Regions from separate parts of the Streptomyces sp. NPDC030799 genome, predicted to be linked through region 1. Evidence: riboswitches for the same ligand, from Rfam matches in the RefSeq annotation. Region 1 holds a riboswitch; each other region holds the start of a gene.

Region 1 (7,151 bases):
CGGCGTACCTGGCCCCGCCCGAGGTCACCCCGGCCGATCTCGCCCAGGCCCTGGGCCGGGCGCTGACCGGTTCCTCCATCCCCGCCCGCAGATCCGCGCCCACGCTGACCGAACTGACCGCGGCGCTGGGCACGGTGGACGACCGGCTGATCGCGCTGCTGCGCATCCTCGGCCCCGAGGCGGTGGCCGCCGACCCCACCCTGCCGGCCCGGATGCGCCGGCTGCCGCTCTCCCTCACCCCGCCCGGACCCGCACAGCGTGCCCTGCTGGGCCTGAGGCTGCTCGACGGTGACACCGGACTCGCCATGGGCGGCGCGGGCGGCACCGGCCGTTCCGGGCTGGCCCGGCACGGCCCCGCCAACCGGCTGCTGCCCACCCAGCTCGCCCTGCCCACCGAGCTGCTCAGGGCCCGGCACGCCCGCGACGAGCTGCTGTACCGCACCAGCAGCGGCCGGCTGCCGCGTGATCCGCACGGCCTGGTGCTGGTGCTGGACGACACACCCGCCACCCACGGCAAGGTCGGATCCGTGCTGCGGCTCGCGGCTCATCTGATGGCCGCCACCGTGCTCAGGCTGGGGCGGCCCTGTGCCCTGGTGCCGCTCGGCGAACCGTGGCGGTCGCGGATCCTGCAGGGCCCGGAGGACCTGGTCCATGTGTGGGCCGCAGGCCCGCTGGCGGCGGGTGACGCGCCCACGGCGTTCCGGGAGGCCGAGGTGGTGGCCGCCCGGCTCACCGCCGACATGTCCGGGCCGCCCCGGATGGTGCTGCTGTCGCACCCCTACCTGCGGCCCGCACCGCGACCGGGACTGCGCGAACTGCGCGTGCACTACCCGCACATCCCCTGGCGGGAGCCGGCCCGGCACCGCCAGGTACTGCCGCCGGAACCGTCACCGGAGGAGCTGCGGGCGGCACTGACGGCGCTGCTGTCGGACGAGTGAGACGGGTTCCGGCACGCCCGGGGTGCCGTGCGGTCAGCCGCAGAGCATCTGCTCGATCGCGTCCGGTCCCAGCGTCTGCAGCAGTTGCTCCAGCACCTCGGGCCGGAAGGCGTCACCGAGCACCTGGACGCCCCCGCCGTCGACGCGGATGCTGATCCGCACCAGACGCCCTTCGGGATGCTGCTCGTACTCCTCGGGCTGGATCAGGTCGGGGATGTGCTCGACCATCCGGTATTCGGCCATGGTGTCACCATCGTCCTTCCACTTCGGTGCCGCACCGCGGGCACCTGCCGTCCACGAGCACGTTCTCGCCCAGCGCCCAGATGTCCCGTGCCACCACGGTGGTACGGCACCGCGGGCACCGGGTGGCCCGCCCATCGGCGCCCAGGGCCCGCTCGACGTACACATGCCGCAACCCCTCCTCGTGCCCGATCCGCACCCCGGCCTCCAGGTCGGCCACCGGCGTGGGCGCGTGGCCGGTGCGGCGGTGGGCGGGCGTGGCCCGGACCAGATGCCAGGGGATCGCGGGATCCAGCGCGGCCAGTGCCCGGGCGATCGGGCGCAGGGTGCCGGGGCCGGCGGTGAGGCCGGGGATCAGCGGGGTCGACACCTCCACCCAGACACCGCGTTCCCGCAGCCCGGCGAGCGCGTCGAGCACGGGACCGGGCCGGGCGCCGGTCAGTTCACGATGGTCGCGTTCGTCGAGGGTCTTCACGTCGACGTTCACGGCGGCGACATGGCTCGCCGCGAGGTCGACGGCCTCGGCGGTGAGGAAGCCGTTGCTCTTCCAGACCACGTCCACTCCCAGCGGACGGCCCGACTCGGCGAGCGCGGCGGTGAGTTCGATGGCCAGCGAGGGCTCGGTGTAGGAGATCGCGACGCACCCCGAGCGCTGTGCGGCCTCGCCGGTCACCTCGGCCGGGTCCACCGGCTCGGCGTCCCAGCGGACGGAGTCCTCCCGGCCGTACTGGGACATACGGTGGTTGATGCAGTAGTCGCACGCGAAGGTGCAGCCGGGCGCGGCCAGGGTCAGACAGGGTGTGCCCGGCCGGTAGTGGAACAGCGGCTTGCGCTCGACGGTGTCCCAGTGCCGCACCGACGACGCGAAGGTCGCGGTCTCCAGTCGGTCCCCGGACCGGCGGCGCACCCCGCACAGACCCGTCTCGCCGTCCTTCAGCGAACAGCGGAAGGGACACAGCACGCACTGCACCCGTCCGTGCCGCTGCCGGTGGAGGACCGCCGGCGTCCACTGCATGCCCATGTGCCGTCCCCCGTCCGGTCGGTGCGCCTCAGCCAGGGTAGCTCCGGGCCGGTCAACTCTCCGGCGAACCAGGAGACTTGGATCCGGAGCCGGCAGGTTCGGATCCGGGCGGGTCCCAGGACGTCGCCTTCTCGGCCGGCTGCGGCAGGCGCTCACCAGAAATCCGCTCGGCTCGGATCCGGCCGGGCAGCCAGCGCGGCCAGCACCGCACGGCCCGCCTCGGTGTGCACGCGGCGGCGTTCGACGGCCGACGGGTCCGCGGCACGTGCCGCCCGTGTACCGGCGGCCCGCAGGCGCAGCACCTCGGTCACGGCCCGCTCGCCGACGGCCTGCCGGTCGTACGCGGCCGGGTCGCGCTGGAAGGCGAGGGCGGCCGCCGCCAGCACCCCGGCCGCCGAGGAGCACCGGGACGGGCCGCCCGCCAGCAGCCGCCGCGCCCCCTCGGGTACGTCCGCCCGGCCGGGCGGGCCTCCGGCCCCGAGCAGATCGGTGAGCGACAGCCCGTCCAGCCCGGACCAGCCGCCCCGCAGAAGCGCGCCGGCCACGACATGGGCCTCGTCGCCGTCGCAGGCGCGGTCTTCGGTGTCGTCCGGCGCGCCCGGGTGTCCGGCCAGCCGGGCGGCGGCACGGACCAGCCGCAGCCGGGCCCCGGGCGGCGGATGCGCTCCGTCGAAGTCCCGCTCGTCCGGCTCGTCCGTGTCGTCCCCGGCGTCGAGCAGTTCGGCGAGTACGGCGGCGTAGGCGGGCCCGCACAGCACGGCGGCGCACACATCGGCGAACGCCTCGCCCGACCACCGCTCCCAGGGGACGGCACGCTCCGGGGCCAGACCGGCCGCCGTGATCCGCCGGCGGATCTCGTCGCCGAGGCCCCGGTCGTCGTCGATGTGGTGCGCGGCCTCGTGCGCCACCGTCAGCAGGGCGGGCAGATGGGAGCCGAAGGACCAGGGCACGTCGATGACGGGGAACGGCAGCCGTGCGGCGGCCTCGCGGCCCTCGCGGGTGTGGATGCCACCGCGGGGCAGCAGATCGTGGTAGGCGCTGCCCCGGCGGTGGGCGCGCGGCGAGGCCGTCCGGCTGAAGCCGACCAGCGGGGGCTCCTTGGCGCGAGCTCCGGCGAGGCCGAGGACCGGCCCGTAGCACTCCCAGGCCAACTCGTCGGCGACGTCCAGGACACGGCGGTAGTCACGGACGCGGCGCAGCAGGAACCGGGTGCGGTAGTAGTCCCACACATGGTGCAGGTCCAGGACCCGGCCGGGCACGTCGTCCGCGCGTCCGTCGGCGAGCCGCGCCCGTACGTCGGCCACTCCCACGCCGAGCAGCGCGAGCACCGCCTCCAGCTGGCTGTGATGCTTCTCCAGCGGACCGCCGGCGCGGCTCGCGCCCTGCCACTGACGCAGCTCCTCCTCCAGCCCGGCGACGGCGTGCAGCCGTGCGGCGGCGCGCCGGACGGACAGCGGGGCCGGCCCGGTCAGGACGCGTCCTGGGCCGGCTCGGGTGCGGTCCCGGTCCCGGGCTCTGTCTCGGTCTCCGTCTCACCGACGAGCTGCGGCGGCGTTTCGAGCACGGCTGCCGGGTCGTCGGCGGCCTGCTCCAGCAGCAGGGGCGGTACGGGCTCGGCGTCGAGGCCGCGCCCCGGCTGCACGGGTCCGTACTCCTCGCGCACCCCGCCGAGCCAGGTGCCGCGCAGCCGTACGACCCGGAAGAGCGGCGTGAGGGCTTCGCCGATCCACTGGAAGCCCAGGTGCCTGCTGCCGGCGAGCCGCGCCGAGCCCGCCAGGTCGAGCAGCTGCAGCGGCCCGGCGCCGACGGACGTGGCCAGGCGCAGCTCGGCCGAGGCGCCCGCCTCGGCGGCCACCAGCACGGCGGCCGCATCGGCCCGCACCACCTCGGTCACGGCGAGCAGACCGGCCTCCCAGCGGCCCTCCCAGTAGCGGCGGACGAGCGCCCGGGCCAGGGCAGGGGTGTCCGTCAGACCGCTCCCGGCCAGGCCCCGGTACGCCACCAGCGCGGCCCGCTGCCGGGCGAACCGCAGCAGCACCCCGGCGTCCGCGTCGACGAGGGCCGTGAAGAGCGGGTCCGTGGCGCCGGACGCCTTGAAGCGGACGTCGATCCCGCCGCCGGCGTCGTGCAGGAAGGCACCGCGGGCCTCGGGCGCCGTCGCGTCGAAGGCGATCCTGCGGTCGGCCAGCGTCCCGGCCGCGCGGACGGACCCGCGCGAGTCGTGCAGGACGTCCCCCACGCCGACCTTCTGCAGCAGGGGCCAGGCCAGCCACCAGTCACCCCACGCCTCGCGCATGGCGTCCCGGTACACGGCGAACGCATGGACCACGGCGTTCAGCTCCTCCCCTGTCCCGCCCGAGCACCTGCGCGCAGGCTAGCAGCGCCACACCCGGGACACGCCCGAACTGCCGTGTCCGGTACGGGCCTTGCCGCCGCGTTCTGCATCCGTGGACGGAGAACGGTGGGGAGCGGTGGGGATAGGCGGGGGCCTCTCCATCGACCCGTGGGTGGTGGTGATCGGCTGGGTACGCGGAGCAGTCTTGAGGCATGGGTTCTCTTCACTCGGCACTCGTCCTGACCGTCGACCTCTGCGTCCTGATCTTCGTCGCGGCCTGGGTCGTGGGCGCTGTCCACTTCGGCGTGCGGAGCCGGTTGGGACTGCGCGGCTGGCTGCGGGGACTGCGCCGCACGCTGCCGCGCCGGCTGCTGCCGGCGGCGGGCGTCTCCGCGTTCTTCATCCCGGTCGGGCGCTTCGAAGGGTTCTGGCGCCATCTGCAGTACTGGCGGCCCGAGCCGGCCCTCCTGGGTGTCCTGCCCGCCGTCGCCTCGACCGCCCTGCTGCTGTGGTCCCGCCGGGTGCTGGGGACGATGTGGGCCAGTGTGCCGACGGTCCGGGAGCACCACGAGCTGCGCACGGACGGGCCGTACCGGCTGGTCCGCCACCCCATCTGCACCGGCCTGCTCGGCTTGGTCACCGGTTCCGTGCCGGCCTGCGGCTTCGGTGTCCGGGTGGCGTTCCTGGTGGCCGCGATACCCGGGCTGCTGCGCCGGGTCCGGGTCGAGGACCGCCCGATGGCCCGGCGGTTCGGCGCCGCCTACGACGCCTACCGCGCCGAAGTCCCGGCCCTGATCCCCCACATACGCCGCACGGCCCACCGGGTCGGCCGGCGCCCCGCGGGCAGCGTGCCGCGCCAGGGCCCGCGACGCCGGGATGATCCGAACGACACCCCCCGGCCCGGTCGTCGCTCCGGCCGCCGTCGGAGGGCGGGAGCGGTGATGGTACACGCGGCGCTCCCACCGGTGATGGCATGATGACCTGCGACATAGGGCGACGGCGGTCCGAGGAAGCCGGTGTGAATCCGGCGCGGTCCCGCCACTGTGACCGGTGAGCGAGTTCCGGCAGGCCTCCGCTCCGCCCGGGGCGGGCAGGCCGGGCGGGCGACGACCCGGGAGCCAGAGACTCACGCGGTCGCCTCCTCGACGCACACCGGGGCGGATCTCCCCGGGAGGGGAGTGACATGGGCGTGCCCGAGAGGCCGGCGGAAGAGGCGTCCGGCGGAGCGGGGACGGGGAGCGCTGCGGCGCCGTGCCGGGTCGTCGTGTGCCGGGACTGCTGCTGCGGCAGCCCCAAGGTGACGGGGGTTGATCACCAGGCGCAGACCGCACGGCTGCGGGCGGAGGTGCCGGTGCGCATCTCCGACTGCCTCGACGTGTGCGACCAGGCCAACGTCATCGTCGTACAGCCGTCCACCGCGGGCCGGGCCGCCGGTGCGCGGCCGGTCTGGCTGGGACTTGTCAACGACCCGGATGCGACCGAGGACATCGTGACGTGGGTACGGGCGGGTGGCCCGGGCGTCGCTCCCCAGCCGGACATCCTCGACCTGTACGCCTTCACGCCGCCACGGCGCCGTGCGGATCCCCGTTGACCCAGGGGTCCGGTACGGCACCGAGCCGGCGCAGGTCGCCACCGTCCGGTGCGCGCCACCGACACGGCCGTGCGCAACTGCCCCCGGGCGCCGTTGATGTGGGCCCTGCCTGCGCTGCCGCCCCACCGGCCTCGTCCTGTCCCGCCTGCTGGGAGAGGAAGATCACGGCGGGGGCAGGCGGTCTTGGCCGTGCGCGCGGCACGCGGTACGGTCTGTCCGATATCGACGACGGCGAGACGGAAGCCGGTGGGAATCCGGCACGGTCGCGCCACTGTATGCGAGACGCCCCCGAGGCGTCCCGTGAGTCAGACCCGTGGCCGTCGTCCTGTGCACCACCGAGATGGGACGCGAACTCCCAGAGGAGGTTCTGCCATGGCGCAGACCGTCGCCCAGCCGACAGCCACCACCCCCGTCGTACCCGCCAAGCTGCCGCTGAAGGCGATTGCCCCCTGGGCGGTCTTCTTCGGCATCCTCATGCTGATCCTGCTCTACTTCGTCGGCGCCGAGCAGGGCGCCACCTCGGTGCTCAACGGCACGGACGTCCACGAGTGGGTGCACGACGCCCGGCACCTGCTCGGTTTCCCCTGCCACTGAGGCGAGGGGACACCGCCCGCCCATGAATTCCGCAACCGTACGGAACCTCCTCGTACGGGGCATGCTCGCCGGCCTCGCGGCCGGCGTGCTCGCCCTCGTCGTGGCGTACGTCCTCGGTGAGCCGAGCGTCGACAAGGCGATCAGCTTCGAGGAGGCCCACTCCCACGAGCACGAGATGGAAGTCGTCTCCCGCTCCCTCCAGTCCACCGCCGGCCTCGCCACCGGTGTCCTCGTGTACGGGGTCGCCTTCGGCGGGATCGCCGCGCTCGCCTTCTGCTTCGCCCTGGGCCGCGTGGGCCGCTTCAGCCCGCGCGCCACCGCGCTGCTGCTGTCGGGCTGCGCCCTCCTCGCCGTGTACGTCGTGCCGTTCCTGAAGTACCCGGCCAACCCGCCGTCGGTCGGCGAGCCCGACACCATCGGCAGGCGGACCAC
Region 2 (7,151 bases), on a different contig from region 1:
CCGCGCGAGGCGGGTTTGCTCGGCACCGATGTGGGCCTGCCGATGCTGATGCTCTCCCGCCACTCCCTGGACCGCGAGGGCAAGCCGGTGGAGTGGGTGCGGTCGGTGTACCGCGGGGACCGCTACAAGTTCGTCGCACGGCTCAAGCGGCCCGCCGAGTAGGACCGGTGGACCTGGTGGACGTTCGCTGAATCGATATACCGATATACGGACGAGGTCTTCCACTGTCGCGACACCGTCACCTAGATTGCCTGCGCATTACACAGGTGATCAGCGAGGGGACGGAGAGCCTTGGCATGTCCGACACACCTGAAGTGAGACCACCGCTCGTCACCCCGGTCCGGGTGATCATCGCCTTCTGCCTCGTCGCGCCCTTCGTGGCGATGCTCTGGGTCGGCTCCTACGCCAAGACGGACCCGGCCTTCGTCGGGATCCCGTTCTTCTACTGGTACCAGATGCTCTGGGTGCTGATCTCCACCGCCCTGACGATGGCCGCGTACAAGCTGTGGCAGCGCGACCAGCGCGCCCGCGCCTCCCATGCCTCCCCCGTGTCCCCGAAGGGCGGTGAGGCGAAGTGAAGAACGACGTCAACGGCGTCGCGCTCGGCGTCTTCATCTTCTTCTTCCTGGCCGTCACGGTCATGGGCTTCCTGGCCGCCCGCTGGCGCAAGGCCGAGAACGAGCACTCCCTGGACGAATGGGGCCTGGGCGGACGGTCGTTCGGCACCTGGATCACCTGGTTCCTGCTCGGCGGCGACCTGTACACGGCGTACACCTTCGTCGCCGTGCCGGCGGCGATCTACGCGGCGGGCGCCACCGGCTTCTTCGCGGTGCCGTACACGATCCTGGTCTACCCGCTGATCTTCACCTTCCTGCCGCGCCTGTGGTCGGTCAGCCACCGCCACGGCTACGTCACCACCTCGGACTTCGTCCGGGGCCGCTTCGGCTCCAAGGGCCTGTCGCTGGCCGTGGCGCTGACCGGCATCCTGGCGACGATGCCGTACATCGCGCTGCAACTCGTCGGCATCCAGGCGGTGCTGGACGTGATGGGCGTCGGTGGCGGGGACACCACCAACTGGTTCGTGAAGGACCTGCCGCTGCTGATCGCGTTCGGCGTGCTGGCGGCGTACACGTACTCCTCCGGCCTGCGCGCGCCCGCCCTGATCGCCTTCGTCAAGGACGCGCTGATCTACATCGTCATCGGGGTGGCGATCATCTACATCCCGATCAAGCTGGGCGGCTTCGACGACGTCTTCGCCAAGGCGGGCCACGCGTTCAGCCAGGTCAACCCGGCGACGGGCAAGCCGCGCGGCGCGCTCGTGCCCCCGGAGGCGAACCAGTGGACGTACGCCACCCTGGCCCTGGGTTCGGCGCTCGCGCTGTTCATGTACCCGCACTCGATCACCGCGACCCTGTCGTCCAGGAGCCGTGAGGTGATCCGCCGCAACACCACGATCCTGCCGCTGTACTCCCTCATGCTCGGTCTGCTCGCCCTGCTGGGCTTCATGGCGATCGCGGCCGGAGTGAAGGTCACCAACGGGCAGCTGGCCATCCCGCAGCTGTTCGAGGACATGTTCCCGGACTGGTTCGCGGGCGTGGCCTTCGCGGCGATCGGCATCGGCGCTCTCGTACCGGCGGCCATCATGTCGATCGCGGCGGCGAACCTCTTCACCCGCAACATCTACCGGGACTTCATCAAGCCGGACGCCACTCCCCGGCAGGAGGCCCAGGTCTCCAAGATCGTCTCACTGCTGGTGAAGGTCGGCGCCCTGGTCTTCGTCCTCACCATGGACAAGACGGTCGCGATCAACTTCCAGCTGCTCGGCGGCATCTGGATCCTGCAGACCTTCCCGGCCCTGGTCGGCGGCCTGTTCACCCGCTGGTTCCACCGCTGGGCGCTGCTCGCCGGCTGGGCGGTCGGCATGGTGTACGGCACGGTCGCGGCGTACGGGGTCGCCTCGCCGACCCAGAAGCACTTCGGCGGCTCGGCCAAGGAGATCCCGGGCATCGGGGAGATCGGCTACATCGGCCTGACCGCGTTCGTCCTCAACGTCGCCGTGACCGTGGTCCTCACCTTCGTCCTCAAGGCCGCCAAGGCCCCCGAGGGCATCGACGAGACCAGCCCGGCCGACTACACGGCGGACGCGGGCGACCTCGGCGTCCAGGTGGAACTGCCGTCGGCGACGGCGGGCAGCGCGCACTAGGGGACCCTGCGACGCCGGGATGATCCAAACGACACCCCCTAGCCCACGCGCCTCGGCCGGACGCCCTCGTCCCGTGTGCGTCCGGCCATCGCGTCCCAGAAGCGGTCCAGTTCGCGGACGCGCATGCTGACCCAGGGCGGTGTCTTTCGGTGCACCAGCCTGGGAAAGCAGCGGCGGATGGTTCCGGGCAGCAGGACCTGCTGCTGCCGGCAGAAGGGCTCGCGGACCTCGCCCCGGGGCACCCCGCCCCGGGGGCCGGGGGCTCAGCTCGACGTCCTCGCGCAGCCGGCCGTCACTCATGGCGTGGGCCCAGGTCTCCAGGAGCCACAGCCGGAGCGTGCTGCGGTCCCAACTGCGGGTGTCGAGCCGGTCCTTGTCGTTGCGCGGACGAACGCGTTCGAGGTCGCCGTGGTGGTGCAGTTCGCGGGCGATCTGCAGGTAGATCGGCGATTCGGTGACCTCCGCGGTCTCCACGATCCAGTCCACGCGGCGCTCGTCCGTCTCCGGGACCCGCGCCTCGACGAAGTGCAGCGCCGACTCCTCGCTCAGCGGCTCCAGCTCCACGATCGCGGCGGGGTGCTCTCCAGCGGACTGTGCGGCCGGGAGGCGATGACGACCACCTTGTCGTCGGCGAGCAGTTGCTGCCAGATCCGGTCGCTCTTGGTGCGCGCCAGAATGCCGTGAGGCGCTTCCTCGGCGAACCGTTGCCTGGCCATGCGCTCGAAGTTCAGATCGGCACCGGTTGCGTCCCTCAGCCGGATCGGCACGGGAACGGCGTGCTGCCGGGCCAGCAGCTCGGTCAGCCGCACCAGGACGGCCGTCTTGCCCGTGCCGACACCGCCGACGAGCAGACAGGGCCTGCGGGTCTCGCGCTGCCGCAGCCTCTGGGCGATGACCCGGGCGACCTCCTCACGGCCCACGATCTCGGCCATGCCGGGCCCGGCGGTGAGCACAAAGCCCTTCCGCGGCCCAGGCGAGGAGTGCGGTCAGGAGGATCAGCCACACAACCCGGATCGCACGTGTCTCGCCTCCAGCGTCGCCATCGGCGCGCTGCGAGGCCGCACCTTGCCCGGCGGATGACGGACGATCCTCGTCATGGTGCGTTCTCCTTCCGAGGCCGGCTCTCGGCACGAAGGACCCGCGGGGCACCTTCTTCCATGGAAACACTCCAGCCGGGCCCTGCAACTCGGAAGTTGACCCTCCGAAGCCACCGCACCACACAACAGACACAACATCTGGGGGTGACCTGACAGCCCGGCACTAGATGTATGCTCATCCTCGCTGTCGCCGCAGGGGAATCCGGTGCGAATCCGGAACTGTCCCGCAACGGTGTACTTGTGTGTGTCCGTTCCCTGAACGCCGTGCACAGGAGTCAGTCCGAGGACCTGCCGACAGCGCACCCGGCCGTCCGGCCGGTGTGCCCTGAGACGTCCGGGCCTCGTGGAGTGGGCCGGTGGACGCGACGCCGTGTGCGCTCGTGGCTGCCCCCGCCCTCCGCCAGGCCCCCGTGCCGAGCGAGGGAGAGCCCCACGTGACCATCGCGCCAGCAGACCCGGCTTCAGCCGACGGCCTGGAGACCGACGGTCCCGGTGCCGCGCTGCTGCGGACCCTGACCGAGCTGACCGCCGACCTCCCCGACACCGACCCCGGCCGGGTCGCCGCCGCCGCCCTGCGTGGCCGGTCGGCGAACGCCGACGAGGCGGAGTTGCGGGAGCTGGCCACGGAGGCCGCCGCCGGGCTCATCTCCGAGGACCCCGCATACTCCCGGCTGGCCGCCCGGCTGCTGACCCTCACCATCCGCGCGGAGGCCGCCTCGCAGGGCGTGACGTCCTTCACCGAGTCCGTGGCCGTGGGACACCGGGAGGGGCTCATCGCCGACCGGACCGCCGAGTTCGCGCGGGTGCACGCCGCGCGGCTGGACGCGCTGATCGACACGGGCGCCGACGACCGCTTCGGCTACTTCGGGCTGCGCACGCTGCACAGCCGGTATCTGCTCCGGCACCCCTTCACCCGCAAGGTCGTCGAGACCCCCCAGCACTTCATGCTGCGGGTCGCCGCAGGCCTCGCCGAGGACGACAGTGTCCGCTCCCTGGACGAAGTCGCCGCGCTCTACCGGCTCATGAGCCGCCTCGACTACCTGCCGTCCTCCCCCACGCTCTTCAACTCCGGCACCCGCCACCCCCAGATGTCGTCCTGCTACCTCCTCGACTCCCCGCTGGACGAGCTGGACTCCATCTACGACCGCTACCACCAGGTGGCCCGGCTCTCCAAGCACGCCGGCGGCATCGGTCTGTCGTACTCCCGGATCCGCAGCCGCGGTTCGCTGATCCGCGGCACCAACGGGCACTCCAACGGCATCGTGCCGTTCCTGAAGACCTTGGACGCCTCGGTGGCGGCCGTGAACCAGGGCGGCCGGCGCAAGGGCGCCGCGGCCGTCTACCTGGAGACCTGGCACTCCGACATCGAGGAGTTCCTGGAGCTGCGCGACAACACCGGTGAGGACGCCCGCCGTACGCACAACCTGAACCTCGCGCACTGGATCCCGGACGAGTTCATGCGCCGGGTCAACGCCGACGGACAGTGGTCGCTGTTCTCCCCGGCGGACGTGCCGGAGCTGGTGGACCTGTGGGGGGAGGAGTTCGACGCCGCCTACCGCAAGGCCGAGGCGGCGGGGCTCGCGAAGAAGACGATCCCGGCCCGTGAGCTGTACGGCCGGATGATGCGCACCCTCGCGCAGACCGGCAACGGCTGGATGACCTTCAAGGACGCGGCGAACCGCACCGCCAACCAGACCGCCCTGCCCGGCCATGTCGTCCACTCCTCCAACCTCTGCACCGAGATCCTGGAGGTCACGGACGACGGGGAGACGGCGGTCTGCAACCTGGGGTCGGTCAACCTCGGTGCGTTCGTGAGCGGCGGTGACATCGACTGGCAGCGCCTCGACGAGACGGTCCGCACGGCCGTCACCTTCCTCGACCGTGTGGTCGACATCAACTTCTACCCGACCGAGCAGGCGGGCCGGTCGAACGCCAAGTGGCGGCCCGTCGGCCTCGGTGCCATGGGTCTGCAGGACGTGTTCTTCAAGCTGCGCCTGCCCTTCGACTCCCCGGAGGCCAAGGCCCTGTCCACGCGGATCGCCGAGCGCATCATGCTCGCCGCGTACGAGGCCTCCGCCGACCTCGCCGAGCGGAACGGCCCGCTGCCGGCCTGGGAGAAGACCCGTACCGCGCGCGGTGTGCTGCACCCCGACCACTACGAGGTGGAGCTGACCTGGCCGGAGCGCTGGGCGGCCCTGCGCGAGCGGATCGCGGCCGTCGGCATGCGCAACTCGCTCCTCCTGGCGATCGCGCCCACCGCCACCATCGCCTCCATCGCGGGCGCGTACGAGTGCATCGAGCCGCAGGTGTCGAACCTGTTCAAGCGCGAGACGCTGTCCGGTGAGTTTTTGCAGGTCAACTCGTACCTGGTGAAGGATCTGAAGGAGCTCGGCGTCTGGGACGCACGGACCCGTGAGGCGCTGCGCGACTCCAACGGATCGGTGCAGGACTTCGCGTGGATCCCGGCCGACGTACGGGCCCTGTACCGCACGGCGTGGGAGATCCCGCAGCGCGGCCTGATCGACATGGCCGCGGCGCGGACCCCGTTCCTCGACCAGGCGCAGTCGCTCAACCTCTTCATGGAGACGCCGACCATCGGCAAGCTCTCCTCGATGTACGCGTACGCCTGGAAGTCCGGGCTCAAGACGACGTACTACCTGCGCTCGCGGCCCGCGACGCGCATCGCCCGCGCCGCCCAGGCGCAGACACAGAAGACCATCCCCGTCCAGCAGGCCGCCGATCCCGACGCGGTCGCCTGCTCCCTGGAAAACCCCGAGTCCTGCGAGGCCTGCCAGTAATGTCCACCCGTCCCCAGAACCTCCTCGACCCGGGCTTCGAACTCACCCTCCGCCCGATGCGCTACCCGGACTTCTACGAGCGCTACCGGGACGCCATCAAGAACACCTGGACCGTGGAGGAGGTCGACCTCCACTCGGACGTCGCCGACCTCGCCAAGCTGACTCCGGCCGAGCAGCACCTGATCGGCCGGTTGGTGGCCTTCTTCGCGACGGGCGACTCGATCGTCGCGAACAACCTGGTCCTGACGCTGTACAAGCACATCAACTCGCCCGAGGCGCGCCTGTATCTGAGCAGGCAGCTCTTCGAGGAGGCCGTGCACGTCCAGTTCTATCTGACGCTGCTCGACACCTATCTCCCCGACCCGGACGACCGGGCGGCGGCCTTCGCGGCCGTCGAGAACATCCCCTCCATCCGGGAGAAGGCCGGGTTCTGCTTCAAGTGGATGGACTCGGTCGAGAAGCTGGAGCGCCTGGAGACGAAGGCCGACCGCCGGCGCTTCCTGCTCAATCTGATCTGCTTCGCCGCGTGCATCGAGGGCCTGTTCTTCTACGGCGCCTTCGCCTACGTGTACTGGTTCCGCAGCCGGGGTCTGCTGCACGGCCTCGCCACCGGCACCAACTGGGTGTTCCGCGACGAGACGATGCACATGTCCTTCGCCTTCGACGTGGTCGACACCGTCCGCAAGGAGGAGCCGGAGCTGTTCGACGACGCGCTCCAGCAACAGGTCACCGACATGCTCAAGGAGGCCGTCGAGGCCGAGCTGCAGTTCGCGCGCGACCTGTGCGGTGACGGCCTGCCGGGCATGAACACCGAGTCGATGCGGCAGTACCTGGAGTGCGTCGCCGACCAGCGCCTCACCCGCCTCGGGTTCGCACCGGTGTACGGCTCGGAGAACCCGTTCTCCTTCATGGAGCTGCAGGGCGTCCAGGAGCTGACGAACTTCTTCGAGCGCCGCCCGTCGGCGTACCAGGTCGCCGTGGAGGGCACGGTCGACCTGGACGAGGACTTCTGACCGTCCCGCTGCTTCGGCACACGGGGCTCGCGCAGGTGTT
Region 3 (7,151 bases), on a different contig from region 1:
CCCTGCAGCTGGGGCTGCGGGCGGAGCTCGCCGGTCCGGCCGAGGGCACCCTGGGCGCCCGGATCCGGGCGGCCCGCCTGGTGCCGTACCAGGCCGTGATCGGCGCCCGTGAGGCCGGGGCGGGGCTGGCCGCGGTACGCCTGCGGGACGGCCGCCGCCCCGGGGCGCTGCCGGTGCCGGACCTGCTGGCCGCGATCAGCGCCCGGGTGGCCGCACGCGGCACCGCGCTGTGGGACTGATCGCGGTCGGACCCGGCGTCATGGGGCCGATCACCGGGTGCTGATCTAGGGTTTGAGCGTCGGCACGACGAAGGAGCCCGCTGTGACCGGTCAGCCCATCCCCGTGATCATCGACTGCGACACCGGCGTCGACGACGCCCTGGCCCTGCTGCTCGCCGTACGCCACCCCGGCCTGGACCTGCGGGCCGTGACCTGCGTGGCCGGGAACACGGACGTCGACGGTGTGGTCCGCAACACCCTGACCGTGCTGGAGCAGGCGGGCGCCCCGGACATCCCGGTGGGCCGGGGCGCCGAACGCCCGCTGATCGAACCCGCCCGCTCGGCCCGGCATGTGCACGGCTCGGACGGCATGGGCGACCTCGGCCTGCCCGCGCCGACCCGCACCCCCGTCGACCTCGACGCGGTCGCCCTGCTGCGCCGTGAGATCCTCGCCTCCCCCCGCCCGGTCACCCTCATCCCCACCGCACCGCTCACCAACATCGCCCTGCTGCTGCGCACCCACCCCGAGGTGACCCGCAACATCGAGCGGATCGTCTTCATGGGCGGCGCGGTCGCCGTCGGGAACGCCACGCCGGTCGCCGAGTTCAACGTCTGGCACGACCCGGAGGCGGCGGCGATCCTGCTCACCGCCGGGGTGCCGATCACCATGTACGGCCTGGACGTCTTCATGCAGGTCGTCGTCGACGCCCCGGACGTCCACCGGCTGCGCACGAGCAGCGACCCCGGCACCCGGCTGGCCGGCGAACTCCTCGCGCACCGGCCGACCACACAGGGAGAGGCCCCGGAGGCGGAGGAGGCGGGCGGCCTCGGCGACGCGGGCGCGGTGTGCGCGGTCGCCGACCCGGCCGGCATCACCACCCGGCTCCTGCCCGTCGAGGTCTGCCTGGCCCCGGGCCCGACCCGGGGCCAGACGATCGTCGACCGCCGCCCCCGCCCCGGCGAGTCCGAGATCCACGAGGGCAAGCGCGAACACGCCCTGGTGGACGTGGCTTTGCAGGTCGACGTGGACCGGTACGTGAAGCTGTACCTGGAGACCGTGGAGCGCCAGGGGGTGGCGTTCGGATCATCCCGGCGTCCGAACGACACCCCCTAATCGGCGGCGGGCTTCGCCGTCCAGCGTTCCTCCACCCGCGCGACGCGCCAGTACGACAGTGCCGCCGCCCACACCACCACGAACAGGCCGACGATGAGATAGCCGACGTTGTCCAGGTCGAGTCCGGCGATCCAGCCCGTGACGCCGTCGTGCAGACCGAACTTCTCGTGCAGGACCCCGACCAGCTCGATCGTGCCGATGACGAAGGCGACCGCGATGGACAGGCCGGTGATGGCGAGGTTGTAGAAGACCTTGCGGACGGGGTTGGAGAACGCCCACTGGTAGGCGAAGTTCATGAAGGTGCCGTCGAGGGTGTCGAACAGGCTCATGCCGGCGGCGAAGAGCAGCGGCAGGCAGAGGACCGCGTACCAGGGCAGGCCGGCGGCGGCGCCCGAACCGGCCATCACCATCAGCGTGACTTCGGTGGCCGTGTCGAAGCCGAGCCCGAAGAGGAAACCGAGCGGGAACATCTGGCCGGGCCGGCTGATCGATTTGGTGAGGCGGCCGAGGATCCGGTTCATGAAACCGCGCGAGTCCAGGTGCTGTTCGAGCTCCCGCTCGTCGTACGCCCCGCCGCGCATCGCGCGGAAGACCCTGAGGATGCCCACCAGAGCGACCAGGTTCAGGGCCGCGATGAGGTAGAGGAACGTGCCGGAGATCGTCGTTCCCAGGAACCCGAGCACCTGGTGGGTCCGCGAGTGCTCGTCCATCACCTTGCCGGCGAGCTGCGTACCGCCGGCGATCAGCACCGCCAGCACGACCACCACGCTGGAGTGCCCCAGCGCGAACCAGAACCCCACCGACACCGGCCGCTTCCCGTCGGCCATCAGCTTGCGTGTGGTGTTGTCGATCGCGGCGATGTGGTCGGCGTCGAACGCGTGCCGCATGCCCAGGGTGTAGGCGGTGATGCCAAGGCCGATCCCGAAGACGTCGGTGCCGACCCTGTAGTGCTCGGGCACGACCAGCAGGAAGAGGATCCCGAAGGCGACGACGTGCAGGGCGACGATCACCGCCAGCAGTCCCGCCGTCTTCAGGGTGTCCTCGCGCCGCCAGCGGAAGGGAGCAGCATCGGCCATCGGGTTCACGCTCCAGCACCTCGTGGATCACTTCGTGAGCTGCCGTGGCCGGTCTCCTGGCTTACGGGGTGGTGCGCTCTTCGGTCCCTGCCTTCCCAGCCGTACGACCGACCAGTGGCCCGGCTGCTGCCGGACGGGACCGGAACTCCCCGGTCACAGTGGCGAGGGCCGCGTCGACTTCTCATCGACTTCCCGAGCACCACGGCCCGCCCACCGTACGGGCGGGAGCGGTGCACTGCATAGCTGCGCACCCGTGCAGGTATTCAAGATCACAGAGCCACCTGCGAGGATGACGCCATGCATCTCGTGCCTGCCGACCGAGCCGACCGGCGCACCATCGACGGTCACCGGGTGTGCGAGGCGATCGCCGCCATCGGTGACGCGGACCGGGTGCGCACCTGGGCCGGCCGCTTCTCGCTGCTGGCCGACGCCAACCGGCTCGCCCTGCTCCTCGCCCTGCACCGCACCGGCCCGCTCGCCGTCTCCGACCTGGCCGTGGCCACCGGAATGAACGATCCCGCCGTCTCCCAGGCCCTGCGGCTGCTGCGGGCGGCGGGCGTCGTGGCCGGGGAGAAACAGGGACGGGTGGTGCGCTACCGCGTGGTGGACGCCGAGCTGCGCGCGGTGCTGGACCTCTGCTGAGGTGCTCTCCTCGGCCCCCCATGCGAAGGTTCCCTTTCCGGGTCATGTGGACAGATTTGTACTGTCGTCCACCTCCCCCTGAAGGGATCCCGTATGGCCCCTGTGGCAGACCGCTCCCCGGACCTCTCCTCCAAGAACCCCGACTGGTGGCGTCAGGCCGTCATCTACCAGGTCTACCCCCGCAGTTTCGCCGACGCGGACGGCGACGGCCTCGGCGACCTGCGCGGCATCACCCAGCGCCTGAGCCACGTCGCCGGCCTCGGTGCCGACGCCCTGTGGCTGAGCCCCTTCTACCCGTCGGAGCTGGCCGACGGAGGCTACGACGTCGCCGACCACCGGGACGTCGATCCCCGCCTCGGCACCCTGGACGACTTCGACGCCCTGGTGGGCGAGGCCCACCGGCTCGGCCTGAAGGTCGTCGTCGACATCGTCCCGAACCACACCTCGCATCTGCACCCCTGGTTCCAGGAGGCCCTGCGCTCCGCCCCCGGCTCCCCGGCCCGCGGCCGCTATGTCTTCCGCCCCGGCCGGGGCGTGCACGGCGAACTGCCGCCCAGCGACTGGCAGTCCGTGTTCGGCGGCAGCGCATGGAAGCGCGTCCCGGACGGCGAGTGGTACCTCCACCTCTTCGCTCCCGAACAGCCCGACCTCAACTGGGACAACGAGGAGGTCCGCGCCGACTTCCGCACCACCCTGCGGTTCTGGTCCGACCGGGGCGTCGACGGTTTCCGCATCGACGTCGCCCACGGGCTGGCCAAGGACCTCACCGAGCCGCTGCGGGACATCGGGGACCTCGGTGCCACCGGCGAGGCGGCCCTGCCGCACGTCCCGCCGGGCAGCCACCCGTACTGGGACCGCGACGAGGTTCACGAGATCTACCGCGACTGGCGCAAGATCCTCGACGCCTACAGCCCGCCGCGCACCGCCGTCGCCGAGGCCTGGGTCCCGGGCGCCCGCCGTGCCCTGTACGCCCGCCCCGATGAACTCGACCAGGCCTTCAACTTCGAGTACCTGGAGACCGGCTGGGACGCGGAGGAGCTGCGGCAGGTCATCACCGACTCCCTCGCCACCGCCCGGGCCGCCGGCGCCTCCGCCACCTGGGTGCTGTCCAATCACGATGTCGTACGGCACGCCTCCCGCCTGATGCTGCCGCCCGGCACCGACCCGGCGGCCTGGCTGCTGTCCGGCGGCACGGCGCCCGCGATCGACACCGGGGCGGGCCTGCGCCGGGCCCGCGCCGCGACCCTCCTCATGCTCGCGCTGCCCGGATCCTCGTACCTCTACCAGGGCGAGGAACTCGGTCTGCCGGAGGTCGCCGACCTGCCCGCCGCGGTCCTCCAGGACCCGATCTGGGAGCAGACCGGCCATGTCCGCAAGGGCCGCGACGGCTGCCGGGTGCCGCTGCCGTGGACGCGGAGCGGACCGTCGTACGGCTTCGGGCGCGGCGCGGCCTGGCTGCCGCAGCCGGCGTCCTTCGCGTCGTACGCCGTCGAGGCGCAGACGGGGGCCGAGGGCTCGACCCTGGAGCTGTACCGCACCGCCCTGCGGCTGCGCCGCAAGCTGCTGGAGGGCGAGACGCTGACCTGGACACCGGACGCGCCCGCCGGCGTACTGGACTTCACCCGCTCGGACACCTGGCGCTGCGTCACGAACCTCACCGCCGACCCGGTGCGGCTGCCGCCCGGGGAGGTGCTGCTGGCCAGTACGCCGCTCGACGGGAACGCGAACCTCCCGCCGGACACGACGGTCTGGCTGGCCTAACCGACGGTCGGGCTCGGGCTCGGTCCCGAGCCCGTGATGCCGTTGATGTCGACGGGTGTGGAGGTGGGGCTCGGGGGCGGGGTGAGGACCACCTCCGGCTGGCCGGCGGCCGGGGGCGGCGGGGTCAGGTCGGAGTCGGGCAGCTTGGGCGGGGTCGTCTGCTGGAACAGGGTCTGGTCGAAGTCGACCAGGCCCGTCTTCTCCATCACCGTCATGTGGTCCAGAACCGTGTTGTTGGCCTGGTCGGCGAGGGCGCGCACCAGCGCGTTCTTGGTGGTCGACCGGATCTTGGAGATGGTGTTGAAGATCGAACCGTGCGTCATCCGCAGGATGTTGGCGAAGTCGCTGTCGAACTTCTTGCCGCTGTCCGCCTTCAGCTGGCTGACGAAGCCCTGCTGCTGGGGACTGGGCAGGTTGGGCAGCGTGATGTTCAGCATCGGCGCGATCTTGCGGCAGGTGATGTCCAGCGCCGCGTGCCCGTCGACCAGGTGCTTGCTGGCCGTGATGACCGCCGGAGTGGTGCCCTTCTGCAGCCCGATCTGGCCCACCGGGTACTCCCACAGACCGGCCGCCCGCACCTTCACCACGAAGTCCCGGTCCTGCTCGGTGAGCGGTCCCCACTGGGTGTTGGCGATGATGCGGTCCTGGGCGGTGGTGACCTTGTTCAGGCCGAGCATGCTCGGATAGGCCAGGGCCACGAGGGTCATGGCCATCGCACCGCCCACGAAGAGGGTTCCCGTCGCGTTCCGCGAAAAGCGCACCGTGCCTCCTGCCCGGTCGTGGATCCGCCCACGGTGACGGCGTGGGGCGGTTCGGACGCACAGCAGTACGTACGGGGAAGCGATTCGTCTCGGTGGTTCGGGTAAAAACTCCCGGACGGCCAGGTCCGGTTGCCGATTGCCATGTGTTGGTGTGCATGACACATGGTTGGTCAAACGTTGACCGGTCTCCGGGAGAAAGCAGCCGAAACACGGTCCTAGATTCGCCGCATGTCCCCGCAGCCCCCGCCCCGCACGCCCGCCGCCCGCACGCCCCTCCCCGTCCTCCCCTACCGCAAGCCCACCAGGGGCCGCGACTACTGGGTCCTGGACGACGCCCTGCCCGAGATCGACGCCGTACGGGAGCGGTGCCTGGCCAAGGACGACTGGGTCAAGGGCTACCCGTACACCTCGGAGACCTGGCCCGGCCTGCGCGCCATGCCCGGGCTGGAGCCGCCCGAACTCGCCCATGTCGAGCGTCTGGTGAAGAAGGCCACCGGGGCGAAGGAACTCTGGGTGCAGCAGGCGCCCGGCGGCGGCACGCTGAACCACAACTGCGTCCAGGTGGTCGGCGAGGGCGAGAGCGAGCCCCGCCCGCACACCGACTCCCGCGCCCTGTGCCGGTACGCGGCCGTGCTGTATCTGAATCCCGGCGTCCCCAAGGACTGCGGCACCGCCTTCTACCGCCAGTCACTGCCCGGCGGCCGGCTCGGCGGCAACATCGTCCAGGCCCCGCACAACAACCTCGTCGAGGCCCTGGGAACCCGTTTCGTGCCCGGCGACCACTTCGAGGAAGACGTCCGCGTCCCGCACAAGTACAACCGCCTGCTCCTCTACAACGCCAACCTGGTGCACAGCGCGACCCGTTACCACGGCACGACGCTGGAGGAGAAACGGATGACGGCGGTGTTCTTCTGGATGGCATGAGGCGTCTGCCCTGACGGGCTTCCCCCATCGGGGGGTCCTTGGCACACCTGTACGGTGAACAGTGGCGTCCATGTGGCTCATTCATTCGAGTCGAATCCCTCGAACGAGGTAGCCGGCGTCAACTCTGCTTGACGTGATCAAGAACCTCAGATGGGCCGCCCTCGCGGTCGCACTCCTTGTCGTGCCCTTCATGGCACCCACTCCGGCCCAGGCGCAGAGCCGTTCCGCCGTGACGTACATCGTCCCGGTCGCGGCGGCGGTTCACGCACTCCCCGTCGCCGCAGAGGTGCGGACCGGGTATCAGCGCACCAGCTTCAAGCACTGGAACGCGGGCAAGAACCCGACCGACGGCTGCAACACGCGAGCCGAGGTGCTTCTCGCGGAGGCGGTCGACCCGCCCCTGGTCCTTCCGGGGTGCAAGCTGTCCGGAGGGCGCTGGTGGTCGTACTACGACGCCAAGTGGATCACCTCGGCCGCCGCCCTGGACGTCGACCACATGGTGCCGCTGGCCGAAGCCTGGGACTCCGGGGCGTCGCAGTGGACGGCGGAGCGGCGCGAGGCCTATGCGAACGACCTGGACGTCCCGACCTCACTCGTCGCCGTGTCGGCGGCCTCGAACCGCAGCAAGGCCGACCAGGACCCGGCCGAGTGGCTG

What was found. Region 1 has a riboswitch for cobalamin ahead of ACZ41I_RS36330 (hypothetical protein). Riboswitches for the same ligand answer to the same signal wherever they lie in the genome.
Region 2: another riboswitch for cobalamin. It lies ahead of ACZ41I_RS17035 (ribonucleoside-diphosphate reductase subunit alpha); the one in region 1 lies ahead of ACZ41I_RS36330 (hypothetical protein).
Region 3: another riboswitch for cobalamin. It lies ahead of nicT (Nickel transporter NicT); the one in region 1 lies ahead of ACZ41I_RS36330 (hypothetical protein).

The regions. Positions count from the first base shown of each region.
Region 1 covers NZ_JBVIDS010000018.1:42,815-49,965, reverse strand. Annotated here, with positions in the region: gene ACZ41I_RS36360 (hypothetical protein) at 1-938, shown strand, start outside; gene ACZ41I_RS36355 (radical SAM-modified peptide, FtsH ternary system-associated) at 972-1,181, opposite strand; gene ACZ41I_RS36350 (radical SAM protein) at 1,186-2,199, opposite strand; gene ACZ41I_RS36345 (hypothetical protein) at 2,352-3,527, opposite strand; gene ACZ41I_RS36340 (hypothetical protein) at 3,668-4,528, opposite strand; gene ACZ41I_RS36335 (methyltransferase family protein) at 4,747-5,511, shown strand; cobalamin riboswitch at 5,542-5,661, shown strand; gene ACZ41I_RS36330 (hypothetical protein) at 5,724-6,125, shown strand; cobalamin riboswitch at 6,320-6,461, shown strand; gene ACZ41I_RS36325 (CbtB domain-containing protein) at 6,498-6,719, shown strand; gene ACZ41I_RS36320 (CbtA family protein) at 6,742-7,151, shown strand, end outside.
Region 2 covers NZ_JBVIDS010000006.1:188,386-195,536, forward strand. Annotated here, with positions in the region: gene ACZ41I_RS17010 (GntR family transcriptional regulator) at 1-162, shown strand, start outside; gene ACZ41I_RS17015 (DUF3311 domain-containing protein) at 297-578, shown strand; gene mctP (monocarboxylate uptake permease MctP) at 575-2,203, shown strand; gene ACZ41I_RS17025 (hypothetical protein) at 2,242-2,445, opposite strand; gene ACZ41I_RS17030 (hypothetical protein) at 2,749-3,156, opposite strand; cobalamin riboswitch at 3,437-3,610, shown strand; gene ACZ41I_RS17035 (ribonucleoside-diphosphate reductase subunit alpha) at 3,735-6,098, shown strand; gene ACZ41I_RS17040 (ribonucleotide-diphosphate reductase subunit beta) at 6,098-7,111, shown strand.
Region 3 covers NZ_JBVIDS010000015.1:148,740-155,890, forward strand. Annotated here, with positions in the region: gene thrS (threonine--tRNA ligase) at 1-239, shown strand, start outside; gene ACZ41I_RS32890 (nucleoside hydrolase) at 322-1,332, shown strand; gene nicT (Nickel transporter NicT) at 1,329-2,408, opposite strand; cobalamin riboswitch at 2,438-2,627, opposite strand; gene ACZ41I_RS32900 (ArsR/SmtB family transcription factor) at 2,706-3,050, shown strand; gene ACZ41I_RS32905 (glycoside hydrolase family 13 protein) at 3,144-4,811, shown strand; gene ACZ41I_RS32910 (DUF4142 domain-containing protein) at 4,808-5,524, opposite strand; gene ACZ41I_RS32915 (DUF6445 family protein) at 5,801-6,496, shown strand; gene ACZ41I_RS32920 (HNH endonuclease family protein) at 6,630-7,151, shown strand, end outside.